2 regions of the Halomonas sp. YLB-10 genome follow, and region 1 is predicted to be linked to the other one. Evidence: predicted binding sites of a transcription regulator. Region 1 holds the regulator's gene; the other holds the start of a gene.
What was found. Region 1 encodes sigma-54, which starts transcription at its own class of promoters, with help from an activator protein. Its sites were predicted from a motif close to TGGCACNNNNNTTGCTNT; they were not measured.
Positions count from the first base shown of each region.

Region 2: the regulator sigma-54 is predicted to act here: its motif matches at 3,654-3,671, upstream of EBB56_RS18310 (circularly permuted type 2 ATP-grasp protein).

Region 1 covers NZ_RRCU01000004.1:144,156-152,759, reverse strand. Annotated here, with positions in the region: gene EBB56_RS10620 (KpsF/GutQ family sugar-phosphate isomerase) at 1-610, shown strand, start outside; gene EBB56_RS10615 (HAD family hydrolase) at 643-1,209, shown strand; gene lptC (LPS export ABC transporter periplasmic protein LptC) at 1,206-1,781, shown strand; gene lptA (lipopolysaccharide transport periplasmic protein LptA) at 1,794-2,324, shown strand; gene lptB (LPS export ABC transporter ATP-binding protein) at 2,324-3,049, shown strand; gene EBB56_RS10595 (RNA polymerase factor sigma-54) at 3,320-4,732, shown strand; gene hpf (ribosome hibernation-promoting factor, HPF/YfiA family) at 4,892-5,200, shown strand; gene ptsN (PTS IIA-like nitrogen regulatory protein PtsN) at 5,206-5,691, shown strand; gene rapZ (RNase adapter RapZ) at 5,745-6,626, shown strand; gene EBB56_RS10575 (HPr family phosphocarrier protein) at 6,629-6,898, shown strand; gene EBB56_RS10570 (hypothetical protein) at 6,950-7,474, shown strand; gene bioA (adenosylmethionine--8-amino-7-oxononanoate transaminase) at 7,639-8,604, shown strand, end outside.
Region 2 covers NZ_RRCU01000008.1:269,678-278,281, forward strand. Annotated here, with positions in the region: gene EBB56_RS18300 (putative zinc-binding metallopeptidase) at 1-916, shown strand, start outside; gene EBB56_RS18305 (alpha-E domain-containing protein) at 1,115-2,101, opposite strand; gene EBB56_RS18310 (circularly permuted type 2 ATP-grasp protein) at 2,106-3,563, opposite strand; gene EBB56_RS18315 (transglutaminase family protein) at 4,147-5,085, shown strand; gene EBB56_RS18320 (phosphatidylglycerophosphatase A) at 5,162-5,650, shown strand; gene EBB56_RS18325 (fasciclin domain-containing protein) at 5,837-6,355, opposite strand; gene EBB56_RS18330 (hypothetical protein) at 6,759-7,022, shown strand; gene EBB56_RS18335 (hypothetical protein) at 7,019-7,237, shown strand; gene EBB56_RS18340 (Na+/H+ antiporter family protein) at 7,620-8,604, shown strand, end outside.

The DNA of each region.
Region 1 (8,604 bases):
CAGCATGACCGGCCGAGCACAGTCGACCCTGGCCCGCCACGCCGAAGCCCATCTATACGCAGGGGTCGAGCGCGAGGCCTGCCCGCTGGACCTGGCCCCGACCTCTTCGACCACTGCAGCGCTGGCGCTGGGCGACGCCCTGGCGGTGGCGCTGCTCGAGACCCGCGGCTTCACCGCCGAGGATTTCGCCCTGTCCCACCCGGGCGGCAGCCTGGGCAAGCGACTGCTGTTGACCGTGGCCGACCTGATGCATACCGGCGACCGCCTGCCCTCGGTACCGTCGGGCTCGCCGCTGCGCGACGCCCTGCTCGAGATCACCCGTCAAGGACTCGGCTTTACCTGCGTGGTATCCCCCGACGGCACCCTGGCCGGGGTCTATACCGACGGCGACCTGCGCCGCACCCTGGATCGCCATCAGGACTTCAGCTCGCTTACCGTGGATGACGTGATGACCATCCCCGGGCGACGCATCGGCCCCGCCACCCTGGCGGCGGAGGCGGTCAAGCTGATGGAGGAAGGCCGGATCACCGCCCTGGCGGTGGTCGATGACGAGCAGCGCCCAGTCGGTGCACTGCATATGCACGACCTGCTGGCCGCCGGTGTCATCTGAGCCTCATTTATCCCTTTACAAGGAACGCCGTCATGTCTCACGAGCTTCTCGCCTCCCTCGCGCCGGATCTGGTGGAGCGCCTGCGCCACATCAAGCTGCTGGCGCTGGACGTGGACGGCGTACTGACCGATGGTCGACTGTACTTCCACGCCGACGGCTCCGAGCTGAAGGCGTTCAACACCCTGGATGGCCACGGCCTCAAGCTGGCCAAGCGCGCCGGCATCCAGGTGGCCCTGATCACCGGGCGCAGCTCCCCCATGGTCACCCAGAGAGCCAGAGCACTCGGCATCGAGCACGTACAGCAAGGGGTCGAGCGCAAGCTGCCCGCCCTTGAATCGCTGTGCGATTCGCTTGGCCTGACCCTCGACCAGGTCGCCTACTGCGGCGATGACCTGCCGGATCTGCCCTGCATCCATCGCAGTGCGGTCGGCATCACCGTGCCAGGCGCCCCCTGCTACCTTCGTCAGCACGCCGACTGGGTCACCCAGGTTGCCGGCGGACATGGCGCGGTGCGCGAGATCACCGACACCCTGCTGATGGCCCAGGGCCGCCTCGACGATATCATCGACAGCTACCTGAGCAACGGACCGCTGACATGAAACTGAGCGCACTGCGTCCAGGCTTTCGCTTCTGGCTGGTCATCCTGCTGCTGGTACTCGGTGGCGGCCTGACGTTGCTCGACCCCCGCGAGAGCAACGTCCCCGACCTGGTACCCAATGACAAGGCTGGCGAGCCCGACTACTACCTGGTGGATGCCCGCCTGACCCGCTTCGATGCCCAGGGCACCCCCCACCAACGCATCGATACGCCACGCCTTGTGCACACACCGCTCGACGACATCACCCGGGTGGACCAGCCGGACCTTGCGCTGATCGACGACAGCGGCCGAGAGTGGATCGCCGACGCCGACAACGGTGAACTGGGTCCGGACGGCAACCCCCTGACCCTGTCGGGCGACGCCCATCTCGAGGCCCCCGCAGAGCGTTGGCAGCTTGATACAGAGGTATTGGTCTACGACAGCGACAGTGGCCATGTCTGGAGCGAAACGCCAGCCGTCCTACGCCAACCCCCTCAACAGATGCAAGGGGAGCGCTTCGACGCCTGGATCCATGACAATACCGCTCGCCTGACCGACAATGTCACCGGTCATCATCCGCCAGAGCCTCAATAAGGAGCCCCTTCCATGATGCGTCCAAGTCCCGCCCTCCTGCTTGCCCTGGCCCTTGGCCTGGCCGCCGGCGCCACCGGCAGCAGTGTCCTGGCGCTGGAAAGTGATCGCAGCGCACCGATTCAGGTGGAGGCCGACCAGCTGGATCTCGATGATCGCGCCGGTACCGCGGTCTATACCGGCGACGTGCGCATTGTGCAAGGCAGCATGATCCTCACCGGCGAACGCGTCGAGATCCAGCGCAACGACCAAGGACAACTGTCACTGGCGACCGCGACCGGCTCACGTGCCTACCTCGAGCAGAAGCCATCCCCGGAAGAACCGGTGGTCAAGGGCTGGGGCCGCAAGGTGATCTACCACGTGGCCGAACGCCGCATGGAGCTGATCGACCAGGCTGAGCTGCACAAGGCCAATGACACCTTCGACGGTGCCTATCTGGAGTACTTCCTCGATCGCCGCGTGGTCCAGGCCCGCTCCAGCGCCCAGGGCGTCCAGGGCGAGCAGCGCATTCGCATGACCCTCGAGCCGGAAAGCCAAGGAAACTGATGAAGACTCTCCACGCTCGCCATCTGGCCAAGAGCTACAAGAAGCGTCGCGTCGTCCAGGACATCAGCCTGTCGATCGAGCAGGGCAGCATCGTCGGTCTGCTGGGCCCCAACGGGGCCGGCAAGACCACCTCCTTCTACATGATCGTCGGCCTGGTCAGAGCCGACGCCGGCAGCATCAGCATCGATGATCGGGACCTGAGCCGCGCGGCCATGCATCAGCGCGCGCTGGCCGGTATCGGCTACCTGCCTCAGGAGGCTTCGATCTTTCGCAAGCTGTCGGTGGCCGACAACATCATGGCGATCCTCGAGACCCGCAAGGACCTCGACCGCGAGGGCCGAGAAGCACGTCTCGAGCAACTCCTCGAGGACTTCCACGTCAGCCATATTCGCGACAACCCCGGCATGAGCCTGTCCGGCGGGGAGCGGCGCCGGGTCGAGATCGCCCGCGCCCTGGCCACCGAGCCGGCCTTTATCCTGCTCGATGAACCCTTCGCCGGGGTCGACCCGATCTCGGTGGGCGAGATCAAGTCCATCATTCGTCAACTCAAGGCCCGCGATATCGGCGTCCTGATCACCGATCACAACGTGCGCGAGACCCTCGATATCTGCGATCGTGCCTACATCGTCGGCGACGGCCAGATCATCGCCGAGGGCAGCGCCGAGTCCATCCTTGCCAACCAGCGCGTCAAGGAGGTCTACCTGGGCGAAAACTTCCGCCTTTAGACCGCAGGGCCGCCCGACAGCCGCAGTCGCCTCAAGCGGCCGCAACACTTGCCAGCATCAGCATCCAAGCGCCGGCCCCGAAAGGGTCGGCCTCACCTTGCACACAGGGCCTCCCTCGAAAGAAACACCTCCCCCCCTACCAAGTTGTTCCACATCGACCTTTTCACTCCCTCCCACAGGTCAAAAAACACCAACTTGGCAAGATGCTTGCATGTCTGATGACTCGTCGTTAGGGTAAAGCCTTTCGACAACACTGGTGGATCCCGACCCATGGCCCTCAAGGCGTCACTGCAGCTGCGCATCGGTACCCAGCTGACCATGACCCCGCAACTGCAACAGGCGATCGGCCTGCTGCAGCTTTCGACTCTGGACCTGCGCCAGGAGGTCCAGCAGGCGCTGGAGGCCAACCCCATGCTCGAACTCGAGGACGAGTTCGGCGAACAGCAGACCAGGGAAGCCGCGGAAGATGACTGGGCGGATCAGATTCCCTCGGAACTCAGTGTGGACAGCGACTGGTCCGACACCTACCAGGACCTGGGCACCACCCCCGCCGGCAGTGGCGAGGCGGCGGATTTCGAGCGCCAGGCAAGCTCCCAGTCACTGCACAGCCACCTGAGCTGGCAACTGGCGATGCTCGACGTCAGCGACCAGGAGCGCCTGATCGCCGAGAGCCTGCTCGACGCGGTCAACGCCGACGGCTATCTCGAGCAGACACTGGATGACATCGCCCAGGGGCTCGAGCAAGACGGTCGTCGCCCCCCTCCCCTCGCCGAGGTGGAGGCGGTGCTGGTTCGGCTGCAACAGTTCGAACCGACCGGAGTGTTCGCCCGCGACCTGCGCGAGTGTTTGATGCTGCAACTGGATAGTCTGCCTCGCGATACCGTCCTGCTGCCCCAGGCCGGACGACTGGTAAGACAGTTTCTCGAGGCACTGGCCAGCGGCGACCGACGTCTGCTGAAGCGCCGGCTAGGACTCGATGACGACCAACTCGACAGCGTCATCGAGCTGATCCGAAGCCTCGACCCACGTCCCGGCAGCCAGTTCGGTGACAGCGATAACGACTACGTCATTCCCGACCTGGTGGTACGCCACACCGAAGAGGGCTGGCGCGTTGAACTCAACCCGGATGCAATGCCCCGACTGCGCATCCAGCCCGACTACGCTGCGCTGATTCGGCGCGCGGACAAGAGCCAGGACAACCAGTTCCTCAAGGACCACCTGCAGGAGGCGCGCTGGCTGATCAAGAGTCTGTCCAGCCGCAACGACACCTTGCTGAAGGTCGGCCGGGAAATCATGGTGCGTCAGATCGACTTCCTCGAGCAGGGAGAAGCGGCCATGAAACCGTTGGTGCTGGCCGATATCGCAGACAAGGTGGAGATGCACGAGTCCACCATCTCCCGCGTGACCACCCAGAAGTTCGTGCACACGCCTCGCGGCGTGTTCGAGTTGAAGTATTTTTTCTCGAGCCAGGTCGGCCAGGATGGCGACGCCCATTCCAGTACCGCCATCCGCGCCATGATCAAATCGTTGATTCAAAAGGAACCTGCCCGCAAACCTCTGTCGGACAGCAAACTGGTGGAATTGCTGGCGGAAGACGGTGTCAATGTCGCCAGACGCACCGTGGCAAAGTACCGGGAAGCCATGAATATTCCGTCTTCCAGCGAGCGCAAGCGACTGCGCTGAGGCCTTGCGCTGCGGCGTCGCTAGCCTAGTTATCGGGAAAGCGCAAGCACTTGAAATTTCGCATGACATCTGCGTCTTTCTGCGTAGCGTCGAGGGGGTTTGCAGGATCGGAAAAAGGGTTACAATCAAGCCACCACCCGAAAGAGCAAGGAGCCTGTCATGCAAGTCAACATCACCGGCCACCACGTCGAATTGACCGATCCCCTGCGTGACTACGTACAAGAGAAGCTCGCCCGTGTGGAGCGCCACTACGACAACATCACCAACGTCCAGGTGACCCTCTCGGTGGAAAAGGAACGCCAGCTGGCCGCCTGCACCCTTCACGCCGCCGGTGCCGACCTGCATGCCGAAGCGCAGGACGGCGACATGTATGCTGCTATCGACGCCCTTGCCGACAAGCTGGACCGCCAGCTGGTCAAGCACAAGGAAAAATCCCAAGCCCGCGCCCAAGGCGCCGGAATTCGCTGACTCTCATGACATTGGAAGCCATTCTCCCTCCCGAGCGCACATTGTTCGATGTCCCGGGAGGCAGCAAGAAGAGGGTGCTGGAGTTTTTCAGCACCTTCATTGCGCAGAACACCCCGAGCCTGGACAGCCAGGAGGTCTTCAGTCGGCTGATCGGACGTGAGCGCCTGGGCAGTACCGGCATCGGCAATGGCGTCGCCATTCCCCATGCCCGCAACCCCCACTGCAAGGCGCCCATCTCCGGCTTCCTCAAACTCGCGGAACCTGTCGACTTCGATGCCATCGATGGTGAGCCCGTCGATCTGGTGTTCGTGCTGCTGGTGCCGGAAGAGGCCGACGACGCCCATCTTGCCCTGCTCGGCCAGGTCGCTGGCGTCATGAACGACGCCGACACACGTCACCGTCTGCGCCACGCCAGCTCTCAGCGCGAGCTTCACGAGCGCCTGCAGGAAGCCATCCGCCAACAGGCGCCAGGGGACGACACTCCCTCCTGATCGCGGCCTTGCCTAGGCCATCAGCAATGGACGCCTGCCCAAGGAGACAGGACATGCAGCTCGTGATCATCAGTGGTCGCTCCGGCTCGGGAAAGTCCGTGGCCCTTCAGGCCCTGGAGGACCTGGGGTTCTACGCCATCGACAACCTTCCCGCGACCTTGCTGGGCGCCTTGGTGGACGAGCTGGAAAACGGTCATTCCCGCCGTATCGCCGTCAGCGTCGACGCCCGCAACCTGCCTGAGGCGCTGGAACGCTTCCCCGCCCAGCTGGCGTCCCTCAAGCAGAGTCCGATCGACTGCCAGGTGGTCTACCTGACCAGTGATGCGCGAATTCTGCTCGAGCGTTATTCCCACACGCGGCGCCGTCACCCCCTGACCCGTGATAGCGACATGACCCTGGCGGAAGCCATCGAGTCCGAACAGAAGGCCCTTTCGGGCATTCGAGACCTGGCCGATCTGGTCATCGACAGCTCTCGCCTGTCGGTACACGAACTGCGTTCGCGCATCGCCGAACAGGTCGCCGACCACCGCAGCGGCCAGTTGAGCCTGACCGTGGAGTCCTTCGGCTTCAAGCGTGGCGTGCCGCCGGATGCAGACATCGTGTTCGATGCCCGCTGTCTGCCCAACCCCTACTGGGAACCATCGCTGCGTGATGCCAATGGCTGCGATCCCAGCGTCATCGACTTCCTCGAACGCTATCAGGACGTCGCCGACATGAAACGCGACATTCTCGCCTGGGTGCGCACCTGGCTACCGCGCTATCAGCAAAGCCAGCGCAGCTACCTCACCGTGGCGGTGGGCTGCACCGGAGGACAGCATCGTTCGGTCTACCTGGCCGAGGGAATCGCCTCGGCCCTGGCCGACCAGCATCCCCGCGTCCGTCTACGCCACCGCGAACTCGGCCAGCAACGCCGACTGGACAGCGGAGGACTCTAGGCGTGGCCCGACGCACCCTGACCCTGACCAATCGTCGTGGCCTGCATGCACGCGCCGCGACACGCCTGGTCACCTGCTGCCAACCCTTTGACGCCACCGTCACCGTCCACCATGGCAGCCGCTCGGGTGACGCCGCCAACATCATGTCGCTGCTGATGCTGGCCGCCCCCTGCGGTACGGAGCTGACCCTGGAGGCCGAAGGCAAGGACGCGGACGCGGTGCTGGACGCTCTGGAGGCACTGTTCGACGCACGCTTCGACGAAGACGCCTGACGTCTTCCCTCTCCTTGTTTTGACCGCCACCCCCTGCCTGCCAAGGACGCCATGCAACTGATCCAGACCGGCAAGTACACCGAGGTCCACTACGATCCGGACCAGGACGCCTTCATCAAGACCTTCACGCCCAAGACCAGCGATCGCTGGCGCTACCGCCTGGGCATCCGGCGCTACCCCGGCCACAACTTTCGCTATGTCGCCGGCCGACTGGAGCGACTGGGTATCGCCACACCGAAAATCCTGTCGGCAGAGCGCTATCGCCTGGTCACCGCCAACGTGCACGGCATCGCGCTTAAAAAGCTGGTCCTCGACTCTCCGGAACTGCAGAACCGCTACCTGGACATTCTCGAAGCCTTGTACCGTGACCGTATCCACTGTCGTGGCCTGCACACAGAGAACTTCCTGGTCGTCGACGGAGAGGTGATCGCCATCGATCTGGATGCCTACAAGGCGCCGCGGGTCTTCACCTATCCGCGCCGAGAGTTCATCGACTGTCTGAGTCGCTCGCTGAAAAACGACGAGGCGTTCCTGTTCGAGCGCTTTCTCGAACGTGTCGACGCCCAGCATCCCTGAGCCCAGCATCCCTAAGGAAGAACCGCTCCTCCTTGTGCCCTCGCCTGCCCCGCTCTACCCCGGTTTTCCGGGTGGGAGCGCTGGCGTTGGCGACGGTAGCAGCAGCAGTGGTAAACTTTTAACTCGCCACTCAGTTTACCACCAAGCGTCCTTCAGGAGCCGACATGACCTCTCCGGTGTGGCATCCCTACGCCCATCTCAAGACCCAGGCCCCTGCCCCCCGGGTAGTCGGCGGCCAGGGCACCCGCTTTACCCTGGACAGCGGCGAATCATTGCTCGACGCGACCTGCTCCTGGTGGTGCATGATCCACGGCTACGGACATCCACGGCTGGTCAAGGCGATTCAGGAGCAAGCTGCCACGCTGTGTCACGTGATGCTTGGAGGACTGACCCACGATCCCGCCGACCAGCTCGCGCGGGAACTGGTTCGCGTCACGCCAGAGGGCCTCAACCACGTGTTCTTCTCCGACAGCGGCTCGGTGGGCATGGAGGTGGCGATGAAGATGGCGGTGCAGTACCACCATCTGCGCGGCCGCCCCAACAAGCACCGCATGCTGTCATTGATGAAGGCCTACCACGGTGATACCGCCGGCTGCATGGCGGTGTGTGACCCCGAAGAGGGCATGCATTCGCTGTTTTCCGGCTTTCTTCCGAAGCACCATTTCGCCCCGGCGCCGACGGCACCCTATACGGCCACGCCAGAGCAGGTCGCCGCCGACCTCGACGCCCTGCGAGCGGTGCTGGAAGCCCACCACCACGAGATCGCCGCGCTGTTGATGGAACCCCTGCTGCAGGCCGCCGGAGGTCTCAACATGACCTCTCCGGACTATCTGAAGGGTGCTCGCGCCTTGTGCGACGAGTTCGACGTGCTGTTGGTGTTCGACGAAGTGGCCACCGGCTTTGGACGCACCGGGCGCATGTTCGCCGCCGACCATGCCGGTGTCAGTCCGGACATCATGGTGCTGTCCAAGGGGCTGACCGGCGGCTACCTTGGCCACGCAGCGACCCTGGCCAGCGACCGTGTCCATGACACCTTTATCGGCGACAGCGAGCTTCACGCCTTTATGCACGGCCCGACCTTCATGGGCAATCCGCTGGCCTGTCGCGTGGCACTGGAAAGCCTCAGGGTC
Region 2 (8,604 bases), on a different contig from region 1:
TTGCGTCGACGACACCTGCGCTACGCTACTGGTCAAGTGCCACAACTATTCCGTGGAAGGGGTCTGCAACCGCATGATCACCAGCGAGGAGGCCGACCGTGGCATGACGCTGTGTGACTGCTGTCGCCACAACCAGGCCATCCCCGACCTGTCGGTGCCCGGTCATCGTGAACGCTGGGCCAAGCTCGAGAGTGCCAAGCGCCGGCTTTTCTACACCCTCGACCTGCTGGGGCTGCCCCACGAGGTAGATGGCCGCCGCGCCAACCCGCCGCTGGCCTTCGCCTTCCTCGCCGACGAAGTGGCGGCGGAAGGCGACTGGCACTCCAGCGACGAGGGCATGCCGGTGTTCACCGGTCACGCCGGCGGACTCATCACCATCAACGTCAAGGAAGCCGACGACGTCGAGCGCGAGCGCCTGCGTAACGACTTCAATGAGGCCCACCGCACCCTGATCGGCCACTTCCGCCACGAGATCGGACACTATTACTGGGAGTTGTTGATCAAGAATCGGGACGAGCCTGCCTACATCGAGGTATTCGGTGACCACAACAACCCCAGCTACAGCGAAGCCCTCGATCGCCACTATCAGCAGGGACCACCGAATGACTGGCGCGGCCGCTTCGTGTCGGCCTACGCCACCATGCACCCCTGGGAGGACTTCGCCGAAACCTTCGGCTTCTACCTGGACATGGTCGCCATCCTCGATACCGCCGGACACTTCGGCATCACCCCCACCGGCTTCGACGAGGACCTCGAAGCGATGTTGACCACCTTTCGCCGCCTGAGTCTCGGCTTCAACGAGATGAATCGCGAGATGGGGCTGCTCGACCTGGTGCCCGAGGTGATCACCCCGACCATCGCCTGCAAGCTTTGCTATATCCACGACATGGTGCTGGCAGCGCGACGACAGCAGTGAACCGCCCGGTGCCCACCTAGCACCACCATGCGCCCCTCTCTTTCCAGGAGGGGCCGCAATGCTTGGCAAGGTCCGGCTTGGCTAGATCCGGCCTGGCTAGATACGGCTTGGCTAGATCCGGCCTGGCAAGATCCACCTTGGCTAGATTCAGCAGTGGCTCAGGGCAGGCGGGCCATGGGATACCTGGCCCGCCTGGCTTCACGCCTGGTCGCTGGCCGCCAGTAGCTCGCCATCGCCCAGGTCATCGAGGGTCGGGAAGTAGGTGCGGGCGATCGCCGTATGCAGCTCGGCAAAGCCCTGTTGCAGCACGTCGATAAAGTCGTGCAGGGCCTCGGGGGAGCGCACCAGGGCACGGACGTCGGCCTCGGCCACATCGGCCAGCACCAGCGTTGCCGTGGCCAGGGCGCGCTCATGTCGTGGCAGCGAGCGCAGCGCGCGAATACTGTCCTTGAGACTGCGCGACACCGAACGCGGGAACAGGGAGTCCTGCACCAGGAAACGCAGCACGTCGGTGGCCCTGACCCGGCAGCGCACGTGCTGTCGATACATCTGGTAGGCCGTCAACGACTTGAGCACGCTCATCCACTGCAGGTGCTCGAACGGACGAATCTCGTCGCTATCACGCTGCAGCAGGTTGGCCGAGCGCACATCGATGATGCGGGTGATCATGTCGGCCCGTTCGAGCTGGCGCCCGAGCATCATGAAGGTCCGTGATCCACCGTAGCTGAGGGTGCCCTCGATCAACCCGATCAACGTCTGACAGCCACGAATCACCAGCTTCAGAAAGCGCTCTCGGCGTCCCGGGCCGAGGCCCGCATCGGCATGGGCACTGGCGGTCATGTAGAGCTGGTTGATTTCTTCCCATACCTCCCGCGGCACCACGTCCCGCGTGGTGCGCAGATTCTCGCGGGCCTGGGCCAAGGCGGACAGGATCGAGCCGGAGTAGCGTCGGTCGGCACACAGGAACTGCACCACGTTGCGATCGTTGGGCTCGTCGTAGAGGGTCTCGAACACCTCGGCGCCCCCGGTGATATCGACCATCGCCGCCCATCCCAGCGGTTGGCGGTAGGGCATGTCGAGCATCAGGTGACTGGAGACGTTGATCAGCCGGGCGGTATCTTCGGCACGCTCGATGTAGCGGGCCATCCAGTACAGGTTTTCGGCGACTCTGGAAAGCATCAGCATGGTCTCAGTCCTCCCCCGTCTCGACGATCCAGGTGTCCTTGCTGCCGCCCCCTTGGGACGAGTTGACCACCAGCGAGCCCTTGACCAGGGCCACACGGGTCAAGCCACCGGTGGTGACGTAGGCACCGTCCTGGCCCGACAGGATGAAGGGGCGCAAATCGACGTGGCGCGGCTCGGGCCGGCCATCGAACAGCGTGGGGGTGGTGGACAGGTTCAGCATGGGCTGAGCCATGTAGTTGCGTGGGTTCTCCTGGATCAGCCTGGCGAAGGCATCACGCTCGGCCTGGGAGGCCTGAGGCCCCATCAACATGCCATAGCCGCCGGACTCGTTGGCGGGCTTTACCACCAGTTCATGCAGGTGCTCCAGCACATAGCGGCGGTCTTCCTCGAGCATGCACAGGTAGCTCGGCACATTGGGCAGCAGCGCCTCCTGATCCAGGTAGTACTTGATCAGTTTCGGCACGAAGGCGTAGACCACCTTGTCATCGGCGACACCGGCCCCCGGGGCGTTGGCCAGCGCCACCTTGCCGCTGCGCCAGGCCCGCATTAATCCGGGCACGCCCAGCACCGAGTCCTTGCGAAACGCCTCCGGGTCGAGGAAGGCGTCGTCGACGCGGCGGTAGATCACGTCTACACGGGTCAGCCCCTGGACGGTGCGCATGTAGACCACGTCGTCGTCATCGACCAGCAAATCCGGGCCCTGGACCAGTTGCACACCCATCTGCTGGGCCAGGTAGGCGTGCTCGTAGTAGGCCGAGTTGTAGATACCCGGGGTCAGCACCACCACCTGGGGATCGTCCCAGTGGCGTGGCGACATGCCCGCCAGCATGTCGTAAAGCTGGGGCACATAGTCGTCCACCGGATGAATCTTGCCCGAGGCAAACAGCTCCGGCAGCACGCGCTTGGTCACGTTGCGATTCTCGAGCATGTAGGACACCCCGGACGGTATCCGCAGGTTGTCCTCCAGCACATAGACGGTGCCGTCGCCACCACGCACCAGATCGGAGCCGCAGATATGCGCCCAGACCCCGTGGGGCGGATCGATCCCTACACACTGGGGGCGAAAGTTGACGGATTGCTCGAGCACCGCCGCCGGCAGCACGCCATCCTTGACGACCTTCTGGTCGTGGTACAGGTCGTCGATGAACAGGTTGAGCGCCTCGACCCGCTGCTTGAGGCCTGCCTCGGTGCGTCGCCACTCGTCGGCGGGGATGATGCGAGGCACGATGTCGAAAGGCCAGGCGCGGTCGATCATGCTGCCCTCGGAATACACCGTGAAGGTGATCCCCATGGTGCGAATGGCGATCTCTGCTGCGTTCTTGCGCTCTTCCAGCTCGTCAGGGGCAAAGCCCGCGAGCACGTTACACAGCATCTTGGCCGCCTCCCGCGGCATCCCGGGCGTCGCCACCAGTTCGTCATAGAACCCTGCGCAGTCGTACTGCTGCCAATCCACATGGCTCATCGGCACACCCTCGATTGTTTTCGGCATCCGGCGACCCGACAACGACGATGGCACCCCCGCCTTCGACCGTACCGGGTCCCTCCTTGCTGTATAGCAAGCTCTGTACCAGGCCGCCGAGAATAGGACACAGCGCCGCGCCTTCTCGCCGGACCGACGGGCGCAATTGAGCAGTTTGGACAAAAAGCGACCACTTGCTCCTGCCGAAAGTGCGCCACGAGCCAGCAAGAAGGGGCAGCGAGCACCGATCTGGTGCAATCCGGGCGGCACCTGGCGAGCGTGAGCGGCAGCTATCATCAGCCCTTGCGACGCCGGTCGAAAACCCCTGTTGCTGACAACGTCCACCTTTCGAGCTTGAGCAATCAGCAGGAGTCGGGTACATCTTGTCGCCACGGTTCGGGGGGGATATCGTCACCTTCTGCAACATTCGCCTACACCCAGGAGCCTCCTCGCTTCCCATGCCTGCCTCTTCTCGTTCCGCCCTCCCTGGCTCGTGCGCACCGCTGTCCTGCCCTGCTCAAGACAGCGGCGCCAGGCGGTGCCGTGTGGCCAGCCTTGGCAGGGGTGTCACGGCGGGATCCGGCAGATGATCTATCGACTTCGCCACACCACGCGCTACCACTACAGCGAGATCGTGACATTGAGCGAGAACGAGGCCTGCCTGATGCCCCGTGAGATGGCCTACCAGCAGGTTGCCTGGGCACATTTGTCGATCTCGCCGGGAGAGTCGCTACGCCAGAGCCGACAGGACGCCTTCGGCAACCATATCGCGCTGTTCGCGGTCGACACCCCCCATACCCAGCTCGAGATCACGCTGGAGGCGCAGGTCATGACCTCGCCTCGCGCCACACCACCGCAGGCCATCATGGGCTGGGAGCGGTGTCGAGAGCTGTTGGCAGACCGCCACCAGCCAGGTTTCCGCGAAGCACAGCCGTTTCTTGAAAACTCCGCCTATATCGAGCGCCGCCCGCTACTCGCCGCCTGGGCAGAAGACTGTTTTCCCGCTGGTGGCGATCTGGTGGACTGCGTGGAGCGCTTGAACCGTCGCATCCATGAGGAATTCCGCTACGACAGCGAGTTCAGCGACCTGGAGACGACACCGTCCCAGGTGCTCCAGCATCGCCGTGGGGTGTGTCAGGATTTCTCCCACCTGGCCATCGCCACCCTGCGCTCGGTGGGTCTGGCCGCGCGCTACGTCAGCGGCTACCTCGAGACGCTACCGCCTCCAGGACAGCCTCGACTGATGGGCGCCGACGCCTCCCACGCCTGGTTCTCCGTGCTGATACCCGGCTGGGGTTGGCTCGACTTCGACCCCACCAACGGTGTGCGCGCCGGCGAACGACACCTGTTGCTTGGCTGGGGCCGCGACTACGAGGACGTGGCGCCGCTCAAGGGCGTGGTGACCGGTGGTGGGCGCCAGCGCCTCGAGGTGGAAGTGGACGTTGTTCCCGCCGGGGAATTCGCGGCCACCGGACCGACCTCCGCCATCCCTGGCGATCACCCGGCAGCGCCGATAGCCGGCTGATTCGCTGTCCTTTATATTGCGCAGGCTCTGCCCGGCCTTGCCCTGCCCTGCCCACCGTCTTCTCAGGAGAGATTCCATGCAGGACCTGTTGATCTGGATTGCCACCGGCTTCGGCCTGGGCTATTCCCCCTGGGCGCCGGGGACGGTCGGCTCCCTGATCGGACTACCGGTCGCCTGGTGGCTGTTCCGGCTGCCGCTCGGCACGCGCCTGGCCGTTACCCTGACGCTCCTCGTGCTGGCCGTTCCCGTCTGCCACTTCGCTTCGATGTGGCTGGGCGGCGGCGACCTGCCCCAGATCGTGCTCGACGAATGGGTGGCCCTGCCCATCGCGGTGCTGGCCTTCTCGCGCTACCGACGACGCATCATCCTGCCGCTGGGCTATCTACTGTTTCGCCTGTTCGATATCTCCAAGCTGTCTCCGGTACGCGAGATCGAAGGTATTGGCGGGGGACTCGGCATCGTCGCCGACGACGCAATGGCGGCATTGTATGCAGCCCTCACCCTGATACTGCTGGTGCGCCTGACCCGCCGCTACTGGCAGCGAGATCCCGAGCAGTCCTCTTAAGCCAATAGCGGCCTGCCAATGCCGAGCGCTGCTTCCTATATCCACAGCCCTGACACAAAAAAACCGCCCTCGACGGGCGGCCAAACGGGACAGGGGTCTATCGAAACAGTGACCGGGGGAACTCGTGCCCGGCCTCTGGCGACCAGTGCAGCAGATGTTGCACTGGCGTCAGTCACTCAGCATCGGTTATTCAGGGATCAGCACGCTGTCCACCACGTGGATCACCCCATTGCTGGCCTTGATGTCGGACTCCACCACGGCGGCATTGCCTACGCTTGCCGAGCCTTCCTGGGCGTCGATGGCCATGTCGGTTCCCTGCAGGGTGGTCACCTCGGATGACTCCTCCAGTGACACTTCTCCTTCCACCATGTGGTAGGAAACGACCTCGACCAGACGTCGGTGGGAGGCCTTGTCGTCGCTCATCCACTCATCGAGTTGTCCTGGCTGCAGGGTACCGAAGGCTTCGTTCGTTGGAGCAAAGAGCGTATAGGTTTGATCTCCCTGTAGCGGCTCGTCGAGGCCAGCCTTCTCGACAGCATCAAGCAATGTCGAGAAACGTCCGTCGGCCTGGGCGACTTCGAGCAGATTGCGTGAGGGATCCTGCTGTTGCTGCTGATCCGCTTCGGCCACCCCGCCAGCGAGCAGCGCTACGCCGAGCACGCAGCTCGGCAGGAACGACGTTGCGGCAGACATTGCTTTTTTCATGCTCTCGCCTCCTTGCGGTGATTGCTCCGAGATGTCGCGTCGCCACTGCGCGCCTTCCGGGAACCTCTCTGTCGGGGCTGTTCAACCAGGACGACGCAGTTCATGTACAAAAATTAGATCAAGAACAAGTAACGTACAAGAAAAAGTTTTACGACAGCTTTCGTCACTCTGATCATCAAGGCGTCATCTTTTGACGTCATGATATGGGCGCTGCTCGGAAAGACGGTAATGACGGCGAAATGTCGATACGCTTCCGGCGACAGAAAACCTATACAATACTTGCATATCAAGCCTGGCGATGAGAACCTTTCGTACCGTTGAGGCTCGGCCAGGAGGGCCATACGCAGCCTCGCTTCCACAACGGAACGAACGACGGCACGTCATGCGCCAAGGAGGGCGACCCGTGTACTACCCGATTTCCTGTACCCGCTGTGGCCACGACCTGGCCAGCACACCGGGACCTGTAACGGCTCAGCCCAATGACTGGGAAGAGCTGAACTGCACCGAGTGCGGTGAGTTTCATGCCACCCTGGGCGCCTGGGAAGAACAGCAGACGCCCGACCGCCTGCGCTTTCTCAACAAGTCTCGCAGCCTGATGATGGCCATGCGACGTGAGCACGATGCCTTGATCGAGCAGCAGCACACCAAGGGAGAGCGAGTCGCATGATCACCGTCGCCCTGGACCTGAGCTGCACCATCTGTGGCCACTCCCGCTTCACGCTGCCTGTTGGTCAAGACGACGGCGACAGCGTTCACTGCGCCAACTGCACCGCCTACAAGTGCAAGGCCATGGACCTGGAGCGCGCGCTAATGGCGACTCTGCCAACGTCCATGCCTGCAGTACCGACTTCCTCTGGCGCCGCCCAGGCGGTACCCGCCTGAGCGATGGCTTGAGAGACAGCGTTTCAGCGCCCCGCTTTTCGCCGACGCGTCCTGGCGATTCACGCCGCCCCTTCCGGGGCGGCGTTTTTAATGGAAGGCAGCGTAGCCGCGTCTTTGCTTTCTTCCTTTCCTCCTTTCCCCCCTTGCCACCATGGCGGCGACTATCGAGACCACTATCGAGACCACTATCGAGACAGCTATCGAGGCAACTATCGAGACCAGTGCGGGCCACGGCCCAGGTTTGGGGTATCATTCGCCCGCTAGCGAACGGCCGTCAGGCTTCAACCTCCCCTAGAAGAGGACCAGCCCTCCGCGGTAACGCCACGCTCGCCGGCACTCTCACGCCCCCTGGACACGTGGCTCATGACGAGCCGGAGACCCCATGCAAGAGACCGCCCTTACCGACCCTTCTCCCAAGGCAAACCGTTTTGCCCGCACCCGCGCACTGCCGACCATTGCTCTGTGCGCCCTGATCTACGCCTCGACCCTGGCCGTCGGCTACCACATCAACGCGGCGGTGTTGACGATCCTCAGCATGATCGTGCTGTGCCTGCTGCGGATCCCCGTGGCCATCGCTCTGATCAGCGCCGCCATGCTAGGCGCGCTGCACGCCGGGCTGTCGATGAACGACGCCATCGGCGCCTTCAATGACAACCTGCTGGTCGGCGCCCAGGTCGGCCTGACCTACGTGATGATCGGCGCCTTCGCCGTGGCGCTGTCACGCTCGGGCCTGCTCGAACTGCTGGCCGATGCTATCTCGGCGCGCCTCGGCAGCGACGAGCAAAGTACCCGCAAGGGCGTGAAGTGGACGCTGTTCGGCCTGTTCATCGTCGCCTCACTGATGTCGCAGAATCTGGTGCCGGTGCACATCGCCTTCATTCCGATCCTGCTGCCTCCGCTGCTTGTGGTGCTCGATCGCCTGCGAGTCGACCGCCGCGCCGTGGCCTGCATCTTGGCCTGCTCGATCAGCGCCAGCTACCTGCTGCTGCCCACCGGCTTCGATGCCATCTTTCTCAACGAGATCCTGCTGGCCAACGTCAACAGCGTCGGCGCGGACTACGGGCTGACCGCCACCGCCGACATGGCCCCCAAGGCCATGGCACTACCGGTGCTGGGCCTGGTCGCGGGGCTGCTGGTGGCCGTTTTTATCAGCTATCGCCGCCCGCGCGACTACGTCACACCAAGCACCACCGCCGCCGCCGCCAGGCCCGCCTCGCCGGCTCGCCTGAAGCCGCTACAGCTGGTCATCACCTTGGGAGCCCTGGCGGTGGCCCTGGTCTTTCAGCTCAAGTTCGACTCGCTGTTGCTCGGAGCCATGGTCGGTTTTCTGATCCTGGGGGTCTCCGGTATCTTCCGCTGGCAGGAGC